One region of the Sporosarcina sp. FSL K6-1508 genome, then DNA from elsewhere that is predicted to be linked to it. Evidence: riboswitches for the same ligand, from Rfam matches in the RefSeq annotation. Region 1 holds a riboswitch; each other region holds the start of a gene.

Region 1 (3,761 bases):
AATTCATTTCACGTTATCGTGCGTATCACGGCAGTTCAATGGGGGCATTGGCGGCGACAGGTCAAGCACTCCGGAAATACAAGTATGAACCGCTTGCACCGGGATTCTTACACATTGCACCACCAGATAATTACCGCAGACCTGCTGGACAATCAATTGAGGAATACAATATACAGCGCGCCCAAGAGTTTGAAGAGAAGATCATTTGGGAACAGAAGGAAACGATCGCCGGGATTATTATGGAACCGCTTATTACAGGTGGTGGCATCTTAATTCCACATCCGATTTATCTGGAGAAGGTCCAGGAAATCTGTACACGTCACGGTGTACTTCTAATTATTGATGAGGTTATTTGTGGATTTGGTCGTACTGGCAAAGCGTTTGGTCATCAGCACTTTAATGTGAAGCCGGATATTATTACGATGGCAAAAGGACTAACGAGTGCTTACTTACCACTATCAGTAACGGCTATCCGAAAAGACATTTATGAGAAGTTTGATACGGGTGAAGAGAACAGCCATTTCCGTCACGTCAATACTTTTGGTGGGAATCCGGCAGCTTGTGCGGTTGCGTTGAAGAACCTTGAGATCATTGAAAGAGAAAATCTTGTCGAACGGTCGGCAGAACTTGGCGAGCGTCTTCTGAAAGAGCTGGCAAGCTTAAAAAATCATCCGTTTGTTGGTGATATCCGTGGTCTTGGATTCCTCTTAGGGATCGAACTCGTTGAGGACAAGGAAACGAAAGAGCCTGCTTCCAATGCCCGTGTCGCGAAGATTATTGGAGAATGTAAGGCGAATGGCCTTATCATCGGGAGAAACGGTGATACAGTTGCAGGCTTTAATAATATTCTAGCGCTGAGCCCGCCTCTGTCTTGTACCGATGAAGATGTAGACTTCATTATTACAATCATAAAAAAAGTATTTAAAGAAAACGAATGAACCAAGGTTAACTCTTTTAAAATAAAAACTGAGGAGTTCCTAATAGGAGTCCTCAGTTTTTTATTTTTTCTTTTTAAACACCGCTGAAATGCGCTTCTCACTACGCTCTTTCATCCGCTGGAAATTCTCTATATGTTTCCAAATGGCGGTGAAAAATAACAAAGCTGCTATCACAACTGGCCAGTATCCGTCTGCCCATACCGCCATCGCTATAAGTGTCGCATAAAGCATGAGCACACCAAAGACGAGGAAATCTGTAACCAGTGCAACGATAACAAACAGTAAGAATCCAATAAGTCCAATTTTCCAGTCGATGGCAAGTAGTACGCCAATCACTGTCGCAGTTCCTTTTCCACCGTTGAAATTCATATAAAACGGGAAATTGTGTCCGATCACAGCTGCAGCACCTGCGAGGAATAAAAGTAAAGCTATAATGTCTCCTGGAAGTTCCGCGTTTTCTGCGAAGTATTGCACAAATAGGACAGCTACTGCACCTTTTCCAATGTCGATAGCTGCAACAAGTGCACCAAATTTCTTTCCAAGAACTATGGTCGCATTTGAAGCACCGGCATTTTTCACACCGGTTTCTTTCAGATTAATGCCCGAAATTTTCTGTGCAACGCCCGATCCATGCAGGCAACCGATAGAATAGCCAAAGATCAGCACACCTACAATCCATAACCACATACTCATTCCTCCAAAATAACGATAGATTCATTATAACATTCGAGGTAAACACAAGGTTCAGAAATATTATTCAATAAACGCTTGACATAGTATTGGAACATCTACTATACTATGTCACAAGATGGAAAACTGAATATCACAAACTCTTATCAAGAGCGGCGGAGGGAATAGGCCCTGCGATGCCCGGCAACCAGCAAGCGACCAACTTGCAAAGGTGCTACTTCCTACAGATTCGTGTGAACGGTCTGAAAGATAAGGGGAGGAATAAGCGAAAGCGTAACCCTCTTCTTAAGCGAAGGGGGTTATTTTTTATTCCGAAAATACCCCCAACGCCTCCGCACATCACAATCACATCCATCTAAAAAAACTCTGGAGGTAATGACGATGACAAAACTTCAACCCGAAACACTTCTTCTGCATGGCGGACAAAAACCGGACCCTGTAACAGGTTCACGCGCAGTTCCAATTCACAGAACCTCATCTTTCGTATTCCGGGATACAGAACATGCTCAAAAATTATTTGCATTGCAAGAAGCAGGCAATATCTATACGCGAATCACAAATCCAACCGTTGCAGTTTTTGAAGAGCGTATTGCACTTCTTGAAGGCGGCACGGCGGCAGTTGCATTCTCATCCGGCATGGCGGCAATCGCATTCTCCATCTTGAACGTTGCAGGTGCAGGCGATGAAATTGTTGCAGCAAGCAACTTGTACGGCGGTACGTATAATCTATTCGCCGCCACACTTCCACGTTACGGCATCAATGTGAAATTCGTCGATGCAACAGATCCTGAAAACTTCCGCACAGCAATTACAGATAAAACAAAAGCAATATTCGCAGAAACAATCGGTAACCCAAGTCTTCATGTCTTGGATATTGAAGCGGTTGCGGACATTGCGCATGAACAAGGTGTTCCACTTCTCATAGATAGTACGTTTGCATCGCCTTATGGTTCGAATCCGATTGAGTTTGGTGCAGATGTGGTCATTCACTCTGCTACAAAATGGATTGGTGGACACGGTACAACGATTGGTGGAGTAGCTGTTGATGCGGGTACATTCGATTGGACACAAGGAAGGTTCCCGGGCTTCACTGAGCCGGATGCGTCATACCATGGTCTTCGTTACGGAATTGATACAGCAGGCGCGGCCTTTGCCACTAAACTGCGCGTTCAACTATTGCGTGACTTTGGGCCTTGCTTAGACCCGGACAGTGCATTCAACTTCCTTCAAGGACTTGAGACACTGCATCTGCGTGTGACGAGACATAATGAAAATGCCATCAAAGTAGCAGAGTTTCTGAAACAACACCCGTCTGTTGAATGGGTAACATACACTGGCAATGAAGATCATCCATCTTATGACCTTGCGAAAAAGTACTTGAAAAACGGCTTCGGTTCCATTATTGTATTTGGTATAAAAGGTGGACGTGAAGCTGGTCGAAACGTAATAGATAACGTCAAAATATGGTCGCATGTTGCGAACGTCGGAGATGCAAAATCACTGATTATACATCCTGCTTCAACGACGCATCAGCAGCTTGGACCAGAGGACTTGGAAAAGTCAGGCGTGACTGAAGAATTAATCAGGCTATCGGTTGGTCTTGAATCAGTGGAAGATATCATTGCAGACCTTGCACAAGCGATTGAACTAGCGGTACCAGTAACAGTGTGATTTTTTGGCGACAAGAAAGGGCGTGACAATCGTGGAGACGGGAATAGTGGAAATCGGGCATCTGGTATTGGAATCTGGCATCATCTTGGTAAATGTACAGCTTGCTTATGAAAGAACGGGTAGGCTAGATGCACCCCATGTACTTGTTTGTCATGCCTTGACAGGAAGTCACGCGACAGTTGGAACGGATGAATGCCCGGGCTGGTGGAGTGGTCTTGTCGGCCAAGGAAAAAGTATCGATACAAATGAATTTTCTGTCATCTCTTTTAATGCTCTTGGCGGAAGCGACGGATCGACAGGACCTTTGTCAGTTAATCCGACTACAGGAGAACTGTATAGAAACTTGTTTCCCGAAGTGACAATCCGTGATATGGTGCATGCCGAACGGAAAGCGTTGACGGTACTGGGCGTCAACCGATTGCGGGCGATCATTGGCGGTTCGCTCGGTGGAATGCGTGTACT
Region 2 (3,761 bases), 900 kb from region 1:
TGCAAAATACGTGTCCAGAGGCACCTTGCCGCCTGCATATGCAAAGCGTTTTGGCACGACACCAAACATAATCGAGGTGTCCAGCACATGATCATATAACGAGAAATCTCCAACCGGAATAAGATCAATACCGAATTCTTTTTGCTTTCGAAGGCTATCTAAACGTAGTTCTTGCGTTATTTTTAAAAGTTCTTCTTCTGAAATTGCTCCATTCCAGAAGCTTTCCAATGCCCTTTTCCATTCACGTTTTCCACCAATTCTTGGGTACCCGTTATTTGAACTTTGTACTTTTACCATCGTATGTTATCCCCTTTATTTTTTATTTTTTATTTTCCATATTTTAATAGACGATACTTTCGGTTTGAATCACCTCCCTTGCAACAACGGCGTCCACTCTGCTGTGTATATACTCCGTTAAATTCACAGTCATGTCGTAACGCATAAAGGGTGTTATTAAATAGATGCCATGAAAATGCTCAAGTGCCACATCGATCAATTCCCTAGAAACTTCTAACCCTTCTCTCGTAGACTGTTCACGATTCCCGTTAGATAATGCCATTCTTGCTCGTACTTGTTCTGTCAACTTAATGCCTGGTACCTCGTTGTGCAGAAATTCGGCGTTTTGCGACGAGGTCAACGGCATAATTCCGATGTATGTCGGTGTCTCAATATGTTTTGTTGCCTCGTAAACTTCTATAATTCTTTCCTTGCTATAGATTGGCTGGGTAATAAAATAATCGGCTCCAGCTTCTATTTTTTTCTCTAATCTCTCAACGGCGCGATCTAAATGGCGAACATTCGGATTAAAGGCCGCTGCCACAGTAAATGACGTTTTCTGTTGCAATGACTTTCCTGACTTTGAAATGCCTCCGTTAAATTGCTTGATAAGTTGAATCAATTCAAAGGATGTCACATCGAAAACAGATGTTGCACCGGGAAAATCGCCTATTTTTGTAGGATCTCCCGTAATTGCCAATAACTCAGTGATACCTAATGTGTGTAATCCCATGAGGTGTGACTGCAAGCCAATCAGATTCCGATCCCGGCATGTCACATGAACAAGGGGTGTGGCCCCAATCTTTTGTTTAACAAGCGATGCCATTGAAGCATTGCAAATTCTTGGGGTCGCCAAGGAATTATCAGCCAATGTGATAGCGTCTACACCTGCATCCTTTAACGCCTGGGCCCCTTCGAAGAATTTAGTCGTATTTAAATGTTTGGGCGCATCAAGTTCAACAATTATCGAATGTCTTTTTTTCACTGTTTCAAGCAATGTTGGTGTTTGCATTCCATTCGTCTTAGACTCCGTAGCCTCTATTTTTGCTTCCTTCTTTTTAACAAGCTTTTCTATAATCGGCTTTCGATTTGGAAGTCCTTTCACTAATGCTTGAATATGTTCTGGCGTTGTCCCGCAACATCCGCCAATTAAACTGACCCCCTCCTTCCTAAAATTCAATGCAAATTTCTCGAAATAGTCAGGTTCATTTTCGTAAAATAATTTACCGTCCTTATATCCTGGATAACTGGCATTCGGATACACCGATAACAGGGCACGCTTCATCACTGGGACAGTTTCTAAAGATTTCAACATATGGTGTGGACCAAGTCGGCAGTTGATGCCGACTATATCAGCGCCTAGATCTTCTAATTGTTGCAATGCGTCCGCAAGCTCCAAGCCATTTTGTAGTACGCCGGCTTCATGCATCGAAACGTTTGTAATGATTGGAAGATCTGTCTCCTCACGTGCTATTTTGAGTACAGTTGTTAATTCATCAAAATCGTAATAGGTTTCTAAAAGTAGTCCATCTACCCCTTCAAGTAGCAGGCAATACAATTGTTCTCTGAAACTGCGCTTGATTTCATCCTTTGTTCCGATAGATGTTCGGGAACCATGAATCCCCCCGATAGTTCCAAGGATGAATGTATTCTCGCCGGCAGCTTTTTTTGCAATTTGGACAGCTGCTTTATTTATTTTTTTTACGCTGTCCTCTAAACCGTGACGTGCTAACTTTATATAATTGGCACCATAGGTGTTTGTTTGTATAATGTCAGCACCCGCCTCAATATATGCCTGATGGATGTGAAGCACCTGATCGGGATGCGTCAAGTTCAGTTCTTCAAAACACAGATCCACCCCATGTGAGTAAAGAAGGGTTCCCATTGCCCCATCACCAATTAAAATGCGTTCTTTCATGGTATCCAGTAATTTCGACAACTATATTTTCTCCTTTCTTTTTCCCACTGCCACAAATATTGTTTTGAAAATCCGTTTTAAAACACCTTCATTTTGAAATTATGTTACTTATTGGAAGAATTTATAAAAACAAAAAAGAGTCTCTTCCTGTATTTAATAAAGGAAGTAGACTCTAAATTTGAATAAGTCTTCTCCTCATCTACCAAGCCGCATTTCCGGCTTGCTGGAATTAGCACCGTGCCAAAATGGCGGTTGCTGAGGTGTCATCGGGCCAGTCCCTATACCTCTCTAGATAAGAAAAACTATTAAGTTGGATTTGTTTACTTATGTTATTACAGACTTTACCTCATTGTTGGAAAATTAGCAACACCTTTTTAAAAAAACATTATATATATTGAAAAAATGAATACAGCATATGCGCTTTACAAGGGTTTTTGGGAGGCCACTGAAAAAGACCCCAATACTTGTAGTGAAATGGAATTCCCACCAATACGGCTTCGACGCCTTGTGGATGGCCTCTATGTGAGAAAGCGCATTTCGTTTTCGGGGATAAGACCTACAACCTGGAGTGCCATAAATCGATCGAATGTGATCAACGAATGTCCCAATACATGAGGAATGGATTAGATATCCTGCTAATATCGCTTCGGCGCTTTGTAGATGCCTCCCGCGATAAGCCGGAAAGGAGAGCACTTGGGAGGGATTGAACTGCATCCCTCCTCAGTCTTATCGCTCCGGCTACCACGAAGTCGCGCCTTCGCTGGATGGTCGATGTGAGAGAGCGCATTTCATTAGCTGTGATGAAATCTGCAATCTGGAGTGTGTCTTTCTTGACTCTAATTCTATATGTTGAACTATTGAATCCGGTGTATAAACTGAGCGAAGGCGCCTTAACAGGGGTAGCCGAAGCCATAAGACTGGCGGCGAAGCTGCTTGGCTTATGGCGGGAGGCATCCCCTAGCGCCGTAGCGGTTCAGTGGAATTCTTTATTTCAATTTATATAGTATCAACTACTACTCACATTATAATCTCGGCATATACATCTCAAAATCACATTTCTCTCGATGATGAACACCCTAGCGCAGGCGCGGCAAAGGGGTCGCCGAAGCCGTAAGACTGGATGCAAAGCGCTAATCCAGGCTTACGGCGAAAGGCACCCCCAAAGCGCCAAGCGATTTACAATCCACACCCCGAACTACAACTCTCTCATTATTGACCGCCATAGCAGATTCAATGGGATTCTTTAATTCAACATATATATTTCATAGTTTCAATTTTTTTCTTCCCGAAATGGCATCTCTGAAATCTTCTTGAATAGTCGTCTAAATAAATAATAATGCCCCTATTGATCACTGCAAATTCTATAACCTTGCATATAATAAATTATAAGAACAATAACGAATCACCGGTTTACCCAGTTGTTGTTCCCGTTGAAGTGAAAGGAGGTCATTGACTTGAAAACTTCCTTAGGCATCTGGATTGGTTGGCTGGCAATTATTTTAGCCGTAGCAGGATTCTTTTATGCCCCTTATTGGTTAGGTGGCGCCGCACTCGTTCTCGGATTAAT
Region 3 (3,761 bases), 1.7 Mb from region 1:
ATAATGCTCGAATTAGCGATTCGATTGCTTATGAAAGTTATGAAATGAGGCCTTACCGATTGGTTGAACATTCATGAATAACCTTTCTTGGGTTGGAAGTGAAAAGGACTTTGTCGATGAACGGGATGTTCGGTGGATTAATCGTATCGTCGTTGGTCGTTTTGGAGGTAATTCTTCAGCGGGACAAACAAAGAACGAAGATGGATGCATCGTTTGGCAAAATGAGGATTGGGAATTCGCGGCTATTTTGGATGCACATAAAAGTGCCGAAAGTGCGGAACTTGTCATTCAAACAATCGAGCAGCATAAAGAAAAATTGGTGGAGATTTTAGAAATGAAAGGTCCTCCAGAATTTAAACGTTTGGAAGGGAAGTTACTTGGGATTTTTCAATCTGAACAATTTTTGAATAAATGCAGATGTGTCACGGGAGAAACGGCTTGTCTTATCGTCGTTAGGAAAGATAATTACGTATGGTGGTTTTCGGTTGGAGATTGCTTAGTATATGTATTGCATCCGGAATTAATTGCTCTTAACCAATTCCAACTCAACCAAAGGCAATTCTTCGAGTGGATTGGCCAAGTGAATACGTTTGAGCAAGAAGTACCATGCTACACGTCAGGGACAAGGGAATTAAGAAAAGGGAACAACCTCATTTTCCTTACGACTGATGGTTTGGTTGAAAGCCCAGGGGAACCTTTTTTGGATCCGACAAATCTTGTTGTTGCACTGAATGAAAAAGAACTTGATGTAAGTATTTCGCAGTTGTTGATGGAAATCGAAAGACAGAATGTACGAGACAGTACAACAATTATTGCATGGAATGTGGAAGTAGCAAAGCAAGGCAGCATCCCGAGCGATTATAGGGAATGAGGAACAAAGTACACGGGTAATCAGTTTAAAGAATTAGGAAAACTAACAGGATTTTACTGTAGTCAAACAACTGGACAAGATATCATCAAACGATAATTGCAGAAAAGAAAATGATGAATGGCATGTAGATCACTTCCAAAATACACTACCACAATTTTACCGAGGACCTGATTTGGTCGGGCAAATGACGGAGGAATTGAAGAAAGCATCTAATTTAGGTTGAATATAAATAATACCTCTCGCTAGTATCATACTAGCGAGAGGTATCAACGCTTTAATTAGCGCTGTTGCCAAGGTTACTCATTTTCTTTTCTTTGCATTTGGATTCATTCGTTCACGTTTTGGTTTTAGGGAACTCAATTCAGCAAACTCGCGGGCCATTTCTGCTTCCATGTCACCAGGTTTTATTTTTTGGTTTTTTGGTGTCTGCGGCAACGAACGCGCATTATTCCCACCAGTTTTGTCGTCATCTCTTCCCATTGTAACAGCTCCTTTCAATTAGTAAGTACTTTGTTAATGTGGCTTTACAGAGAGAATTTATCCGATGAAAATTTTTGCAAAAGAAAAAGACCATTTACAATAATGAGTTAAGTAGTATAATGGAAGTTAATTAAATATTCTTATCAAGAGAAGCTGAGGGAATTGGCCCTGCGAAGCTTCAGCAACCTCTGACATAGTCAGGAAGGTGCTACCTCCAACAAGATTTTTTCTTGAGAGATAAGAACAGAGAGCCCAAGGTTAACCCTCTTTTCTTATCTTACAGAAAAGTGGGTTTTTTATTTTGAAATAAAATCATACATAACAATTTAAAAAGGGAGAGACAAAAATGCCAATCAACATACCGAAACAATTACCGGCAGGGGAACTGTTAAAGAAAGAAAAAATATTCGTGATGGATGAAGAACGTGCAACGTCACAAGATATACGTCCAATGACCATTGCAATTTTGAATTTGATGCCAGAAAAAGAAAGAACTGAGCTACAGCTTCTGCGTTTATTGGGAAATACTCCACTGCAAGTGAATGTTACCTTTCTGAACACAGCAACACATGATTCGAAAAATGTTAGTAAAACACATTTGAATGCTTTTTATACAACATTTGAACATGTGAAGCATCGTCGTTTCGACGGATTGATCATTACAGGTGCCCCGATTGAGCATTTGGAATTTGAGGACGTTAATTACTGGAAAGAAATGACGGAGATTATGGAATGGTCAAAAGAAAATGTAACTTCTGTTTTACATATTTGCTGGGGTGCCCAAGCAGCGCTATATCATCATTATGGAATTGGAAAATTTGAGTTGCCGAAAAAGTGCTCAGGTGTATTTACACATCGACTTTCCGACCCGACGAATAATCTTGCACGTGGCTTTAATGATGAATTCAAAGCACCGCACTCACGCTATACATCCGTTTCGACAGAAGAAATAGAAAATGATCCTCGTCTACACCTGCTAGCAAAATCAGAAGATGCTGGAGCTTTCATCGTCATCTCTAAAGATAGTAAACATATTATGATTACAGGGCATTTGGAATACGATGCGGATACACTTGCAGAAGAGTATGCGCGTGATCTGAAAAAAGGAGTATCTGTTGATATCCCAGAAAATTATTTTCCGAATGATGATTCATCCAAAGAGCCACTGAATACATGGCGTTCTCACACGCATTTGCTCTTTTCTAACTGGCTGAATTATTATGTATACCAAGAAACGCCTTATGAATGGGAATAACTGCTCAATGACCCTTTTGTGGTAGACAGCATAAGCTACTACGACAAGGGGGTTAAGAGAGATGGGGTTGTTTATTAACAAAAATGGGCACCCGGATGTTTTTAAAACTGATGCAGAGTCTTTGGGGAAGAATCAAGAACATTTTAAAATAGATCCAATAGCAGAATGGATGAAAGAACAAAGGGAAGCGAATCACTCAGTCAGTCATCAGTTCAATATCATGGAAATGTTACTAAAGCAGCAAAAAAGCACACAATCCAATCAATTGAAATCAATTCGTAATCGTTTAAACGAAATCAAAGAAAGTGATTTTCGGCATGAGCAATTTGAGAAAGATGTCATGAAGTCATTAGCAAAAGTAGAAACAAAAAATAGAATGCTGCATCGTACATTGACTCATGAGCAAATTCTAAATCGAGAATTCGTAGCGAAAGTAAACGACGTCAGCCAGTCGAATCAGGAAATAGCAGATCGTTTCGAAACGTTGACTTCTTCCTATGAAGAAATTTCAGCTAAAATAAATGAACAATTAGACTATCAAAAGGTATTGTCAAAACAATTATTGGAGCAAGAGGAACTTCAAAAAGATGTATCCAGCAGGTTGGACAAACAAGAAGGATTATTAGAAAAAGTAATTAGACAACTGGATTATCTCCGCTCGGTTCTATACGAGCGAACCAACTTTTTATCAGAAAGGATAGAAGGCAGTTTTAGCATGACATCGTCTTATATATCTAAATTACTGACCGGGTCAGATCAAGTTTCCTTTATGTTGAATCAAAAGCAGGAAGAAAAAGAGAAGAACGTTGATTGATGAAAATAATGCTAAATATACGATTTTCAATAAGCAGATCCCACGTACTAATCATGTACGTGGGATCTGCTTAACTGTTTTTGAGCTGAAGGGTAAAAGTCTTAGACGTAAGTGATGGCTTACACTTAGGCACATATCCACGCAACTTGAATAGAATGTAAAGGATAACATGATAATCGAATTGGAGGAGATAGGGTGACGAATCATAATCGATATAACCAAAATCATCATTGGCATGAACATTATCAAAACCCGCAGTACCGAAGGATCTCAATAGAACAGGCGATGGATATCGCGGTAAGACGTGTACCAGGTCAAGTTGTAAAGGCAGAATTAGATTA
Region 4 (3,761 bases), 910 kb from region 1:
TTGCAAGATACTCGCCTCTTCAGACAGCGTATAACTCGGAATCCACTTCTTCACCCATGTGACAAGTTCTTCGAATGGCGCATTTGGGCTACCGATATAGCAAAGACCTTCTGTCGTTGCAGCGATATACATATTCCATTGTGAATGCTTAAGCAATGTCCAATACACGTTAGCTTCCCTATTTTTCTCCATTGGTCTGCACCTCCATTACGTTTTTTTCGGTCTTGTTTTGACATTTGCCTAATTTGCAGTTTGAATACCGTGTTGAAGTAGTTATGAATGCATGTTTAAAACTGTGGATGGTATTTTCACCAGAGCGGTTCGTCGTCATTCGATAATTCAATCATGTATAGAGAAAGAGTCATTGCTAAAACCGTGGTTACAATCAAGCTTGTAATGACAATCGGCAAAGGGGCTTCAAATAGTACTGCTGGAATAAGTGTCACAATAGGAGCAATGGATATCAGGCCTGTACGCTTTCTAGAACCGGGAGTGACAAACTGTTTTTCACCGCAGTACGAGCACTCCACTCCACTGCTAAATCGAAGGAACTTGATGAACGTATTCTTCCAATTCCATTTGCGGTTACAATTTTTACATGTCGGCATTTTCTCATCTCCAGTTAATACATATACGATCTTGATCACTAACAAGTTTCATTTGTTCCTCAATAAAAGTAAATCTTCCTTTCTGGGGAATAAAGGTAGACAAATACCAATGAACGATTAGCAACAAACACTTTTTAGAACTATAATAGAGTTTTCTTGCATGATAAAATACGCTATATAAATAAGAAGTTAGTAGGAGCGAATTGAATGTCTAATTTTTATGAACCTGCCTTGCATTTTCATAACGTCAATTATTCCATTGATGATGTACATATTTTAAAAAACATAACGGGTTCCTTTCCAAAAGGGAAAATCACTACGCTTGTTGGCCCATCCGGAGCAGGAAAAACGACGTTGCTCAAATTATGTAATGGTTTGATATCCCCCACTTCCGGCGAGATTTATATTCATGAAAAACCAATTCTCACATATGAGCCGGTTGAACTCCGCCGTCATGTCGGAATCGCCCTTCAAAGTGCACCAATGATAAAAGGTACCGTCTTCCATAACTTAGCACTCCCTTTGGAACTTCAAGGTGAAAAAATGCCTGAACAGAATGCGGTTGAAATTCTGGAAGACGTCGGGTTGGATAAACAGTTTTTACATAGGAAAACGGATGATTTGTCAGGTGGACAACGGCAGAAAGTATCAATCGCCCGTACACTGATTAATCGCTCTGAAATCCTATTGCTGGATGAAATAACCTCCGCCTTGGACCGATCATCATTACATGAAATTGAAGAGTTGATCGTTAAAATCAATCGGAAATACGGCGTGACAATCATTTGGATTACACATAACTTGCAGCAAGCGTTATCAATCGGCGATTATACCTGGGTGCTTATGGACGGTAAAGTCATTGAAACGGGCAAAAGTGACTTATTGAAATCGCCGACAAATGAATTCGTGAAGCAGTTTGTACAAGGAGGCGAAGAATGAGTTATTTGACGTTATCCATCACACTTATTTTTGTTATCATCCCCCTCCTACTATCGAAAACACTGCGCTTAGGGTTGGAAAAAGATACGCTTATTGCAACAGTCCGATCCATTATCCAGTTGCTCGCTGTAGGATATATTCTCAAATTCGTCTTCGATTCCGAAAATCTTTTGTACATCGGATTGATGGTTACATTAATGATCGCGGCAGCGACGCAAAACGCACGGAAGAAAGGAAAAGCAATCGAGGGAATTACGTGGAAAATCGCAATCACATTAGTTTTTATCGAAGTGCTTACACAAAGCATTTTACTAGGCTTCCAGATTGTGCCGCCAACCGCGCAATATATCATTTCAATCAGCGGTATGGTCATTGGTAACTCAATGGTTCTCTCGATTCTCTTTCTAAATCGATTTACAGCCGAGGTCGAAACCTATCGTGACGAAACAGAACTTATCCTTTCACTCGGCGGAACGCCAAAACAAGCAATCCATAGGCAGCTCATCAATGCGATTAAGGCAAGTATGATCCCAACTATCGAAAGTCAGAAGACAATGGGCTTAGTCCAGTTACCCGGCATGATGAGCGGTCAAATTATCGCAGGCGCCGACCCCATTCAAGCGGTTCAATTCCAGTTGCTCATTATCTTCCTATTATTGACGACAGCGGCAGTGACAAGCGCATTACTTGGATTTTTATCATATCCCAGTTTATTCAACCAACGTATGCAACAACTCAGGGAGAAGCATTAACAATCTACCCCTTGTTTTATTTTCCATAGCGTGCTAAAGTTATGGAAATTGTTTTTTCACATAATTTCATATTTTATTCTTATCAAGAGAGACCGAGGGAATGGCCCAATGACGTCTCAGCAACCAACCTGTTCAGGTACGGTGCTAATTCCTTTAGGTGTCCATTTCCCTAGAAGATAAGAAGATTGTCTGCGATATTTCGGGGACCCTCTTCTTACAGAGGGTCTCTTTTTTTATTTCAAAGAAAAGGGTGACTATAATGACAAAAAGAAGTTTGGAAACAATTCTAGTGCAATTAGGCAATAACAGTGATTCGAAAACAGGTGCTGTCAATCCGCCGATTTATTTATCAACTGCATACAAGCATAAGGGTCTCGGCCAATCGACTGGCTACGACTATACAAGAACAAAAAATCCGACCCGTTCCATTTTAGAAAAAGGCATTGCTAACTTGGAGGGTGGAGATGGTGGTTTCGCTTGCAGTTCCGGCATGGCGGCGATTCAGTTAATCCTTACCCTGTTTCGTCCCGGTGATGAATTAATTGTTCCAGAAGATATTTACGGCGGCACATACCGCTTACTCGAACAGTATTCTGATGTCTATTCAATCCACACGTTGTACACGGATTTTACTGATGTAAATGAAACCGAGAAGTTGATTTCGCCGAAGACGAAGGCACTCTTCATCGAAACACCTACGAATCCATTAATGCAAGAATTCGATATTCTTCAGTATGCCGAACTCGCAAAAAAACATGATTTACTGTTAATTGTCGACAACACGTTTTTAACGCCCTATTTCCAAAGACCAATCGAACTAGGCGCCGATATTGTCATGCATAGCGCAACGAAATATATCGGCGGGCATAATGATGTTCTCGCTGGTCTTGTCATAGCAAAAGGCGAGAAACTTTGCGAAAAATTGGCTGCCAACCATAACGCAATCGGCGCGGTCCTTTCCCCTTCTGATTCTTGGTTAATAATCAGGGGGTTGAAAACACTGCATTTAAGGATGAAACAGCATGATGCAAATGCAAAAGTAATCGTAGACTTTTTGAAAGATGAACCGCTTGTAGCAGACGTTCTCTATCCAGGCAAAGGTGGTATGCTCTCATTTCGATTAAATGACAGTCAATCGGTCGGACCGTTTCTTGAAAATCTGCAACTCATTACATTTGCGGAAAGTCTGGGCGGGGTGGAAAGTTTTATAACTTATCCAGCAACGCAAACACATGCAGATATCCCGAGAGAAGAACGGATACGTCGAGGTGTCTGCGACCGGCTTTTACGTTTTTCTGTTGGAGTAGAAGAAGCGGATGATTTGATTGCAGATTTGAAGCAAGTATTTGCAACTTTGAAAAGTGAGGTGCTAGTGCCATGAGTTTGAATGAAGAGCGATTAGAAACAACTATCATTCACGCATCCACAAGGGGAGAATACGAGCGGAAATCAGGGGCTGTTA

What was found. A riboswitch is a leader RNA that binds a small molecule or an ion and turns the genes downstream of it on or off. The one in region 1 is predicted to bind S-adenosylmethionine.
Region 2: it holds a riboswitch for S-adenosylmethionine, as region 1 does, so the genes downstream of both, MKZ11_RS07210 (bifunctional homocysteine S-methyltransferase/methylenetetrahydrofolate reductase) here and MKZ11_RS02460 (O-acetylhomoserine aminocarboxypropyltransferase/cysteine synthase family protein) in region 1, are expected to answer to the same signal.
Region 3: it holds a riboswitch for S-adenosylmethionine, as region 1 does, so the genes downstream of both, metA (homoserine O-acetyltransferase MetA) here and MKZ11_RS02460 (O-acetylhomoserine aminocarboxypropyltransferase/cysteine synthase family protein) in region 1, are expected to answer to the same signal.
Region 4: it holds a riboswitch for S-adenosylmethionine, as region 1 does, so the genes downstream of both, MKZ11_RS07255 (methionine biosynthesis PLP-dependent protein) here and MKZ11_RS02460 (O-acetylhomoserine aminocarboxypropyltransferase/cysteine synthase family protein) in region 1, are expected to answer to the same signal.

What each region holds. Positions count from the first base shown of each region.
Region 1 is NZ_JBBOXF010000001.1:565,461-569,221, reverse strand. It holds gene MKZ11_RS02470 (aspartate aminotransferase family protein) at 1-938, shown strand, start outside; gene MKZ11_RS02465 (glycerol-3-phosphate acyltransferase) at 999-1,625, opposite strand; SAM riboswitch class I at 1,769-1,884, shown strand; gene MKZ11_RS02460 (O-acetylhomoserine aminocarboxypropyltransferase/cysteine synthase family protein) at 2,010-3,299, shown strand; gene MKZ11_RS02455 (alpha/beta fold hydrolase) at 3,304-3,761, shown strand, end outside.
Region 2 is NZ_JBBOXF010000001.1:1,465,744-1,469,504, reverse strand. It holds gene metE (5-methyltetrahydropteroyltriglutamate--homocysteine S-methyltransferase) at 1-297, opposite strand, end outside; gene MKZ11_RS07210 (bifunctional homocysteine S-methyltransferase/methylenetetrahydrofolate reductase) at 341-2,215, opposite strand; SAM riboswitch class I at 2,387-2,493, opposite strand; gene MKZ11_RS07205 (hypothetical protein) at 3,649-3,761, shown strand, end outside.
Region 3 is NZ_JBBOXF010000001.1:2,216,024-2,219,784, forward strand. It holds gene MKZ11_RS11120 (NUDIX hydrolase) at 1-77, shown strand, start outside; gene MKZ11_RS11125 (protein phosphatase 2C domain-containing protein) at 74-871, shown strand; gene MKZ11_RS11130 (hypothetical protein) at 1,172-1,351, opposite strand; SAM riboswitch class I at 1,489-1,595, shown strand; gene metA (homoserine O-acetyltransferase MetA) at 1,698-2,606, shown strand; gene MKZ11_RS11140 (hypothetical protein) at 2,668-3,420, shown strand; gene MKZ11_RS11145 (PepSY domain-containing protein) at 3,616-3,761, shown strand, end outside.
Region 4 is NZ_JBBOXF010000001.1:1,477,225-1,480,985, reverse strand. It holds gene MKZ11_RS07275 (methylated-DNA--[protein]-cysteine S-methyltransferase) at 1-192, opposite strand, end outside; gene MKZ11_RS07270 (TIGR04104 family putative zinc finger protein) at 309-647, opposite strand; gene MKZ11_RS07265 (ABC transporter ATP-binding protein) at 816-1,547, shown strand; gene MKZ11_RS07260 (ABC transporter permease) at 1,544-2,299, shown strand; SAM riboswitch class I at 2,376-2,482, shown strand; gene MKZ11_RS07255 (methionine biosynthesis PLP-dependent protein) at 2,559-3,680, shown strand; gene metC (cystathionine beta-lyase) at 3,677-3,761, shown strand, end outside.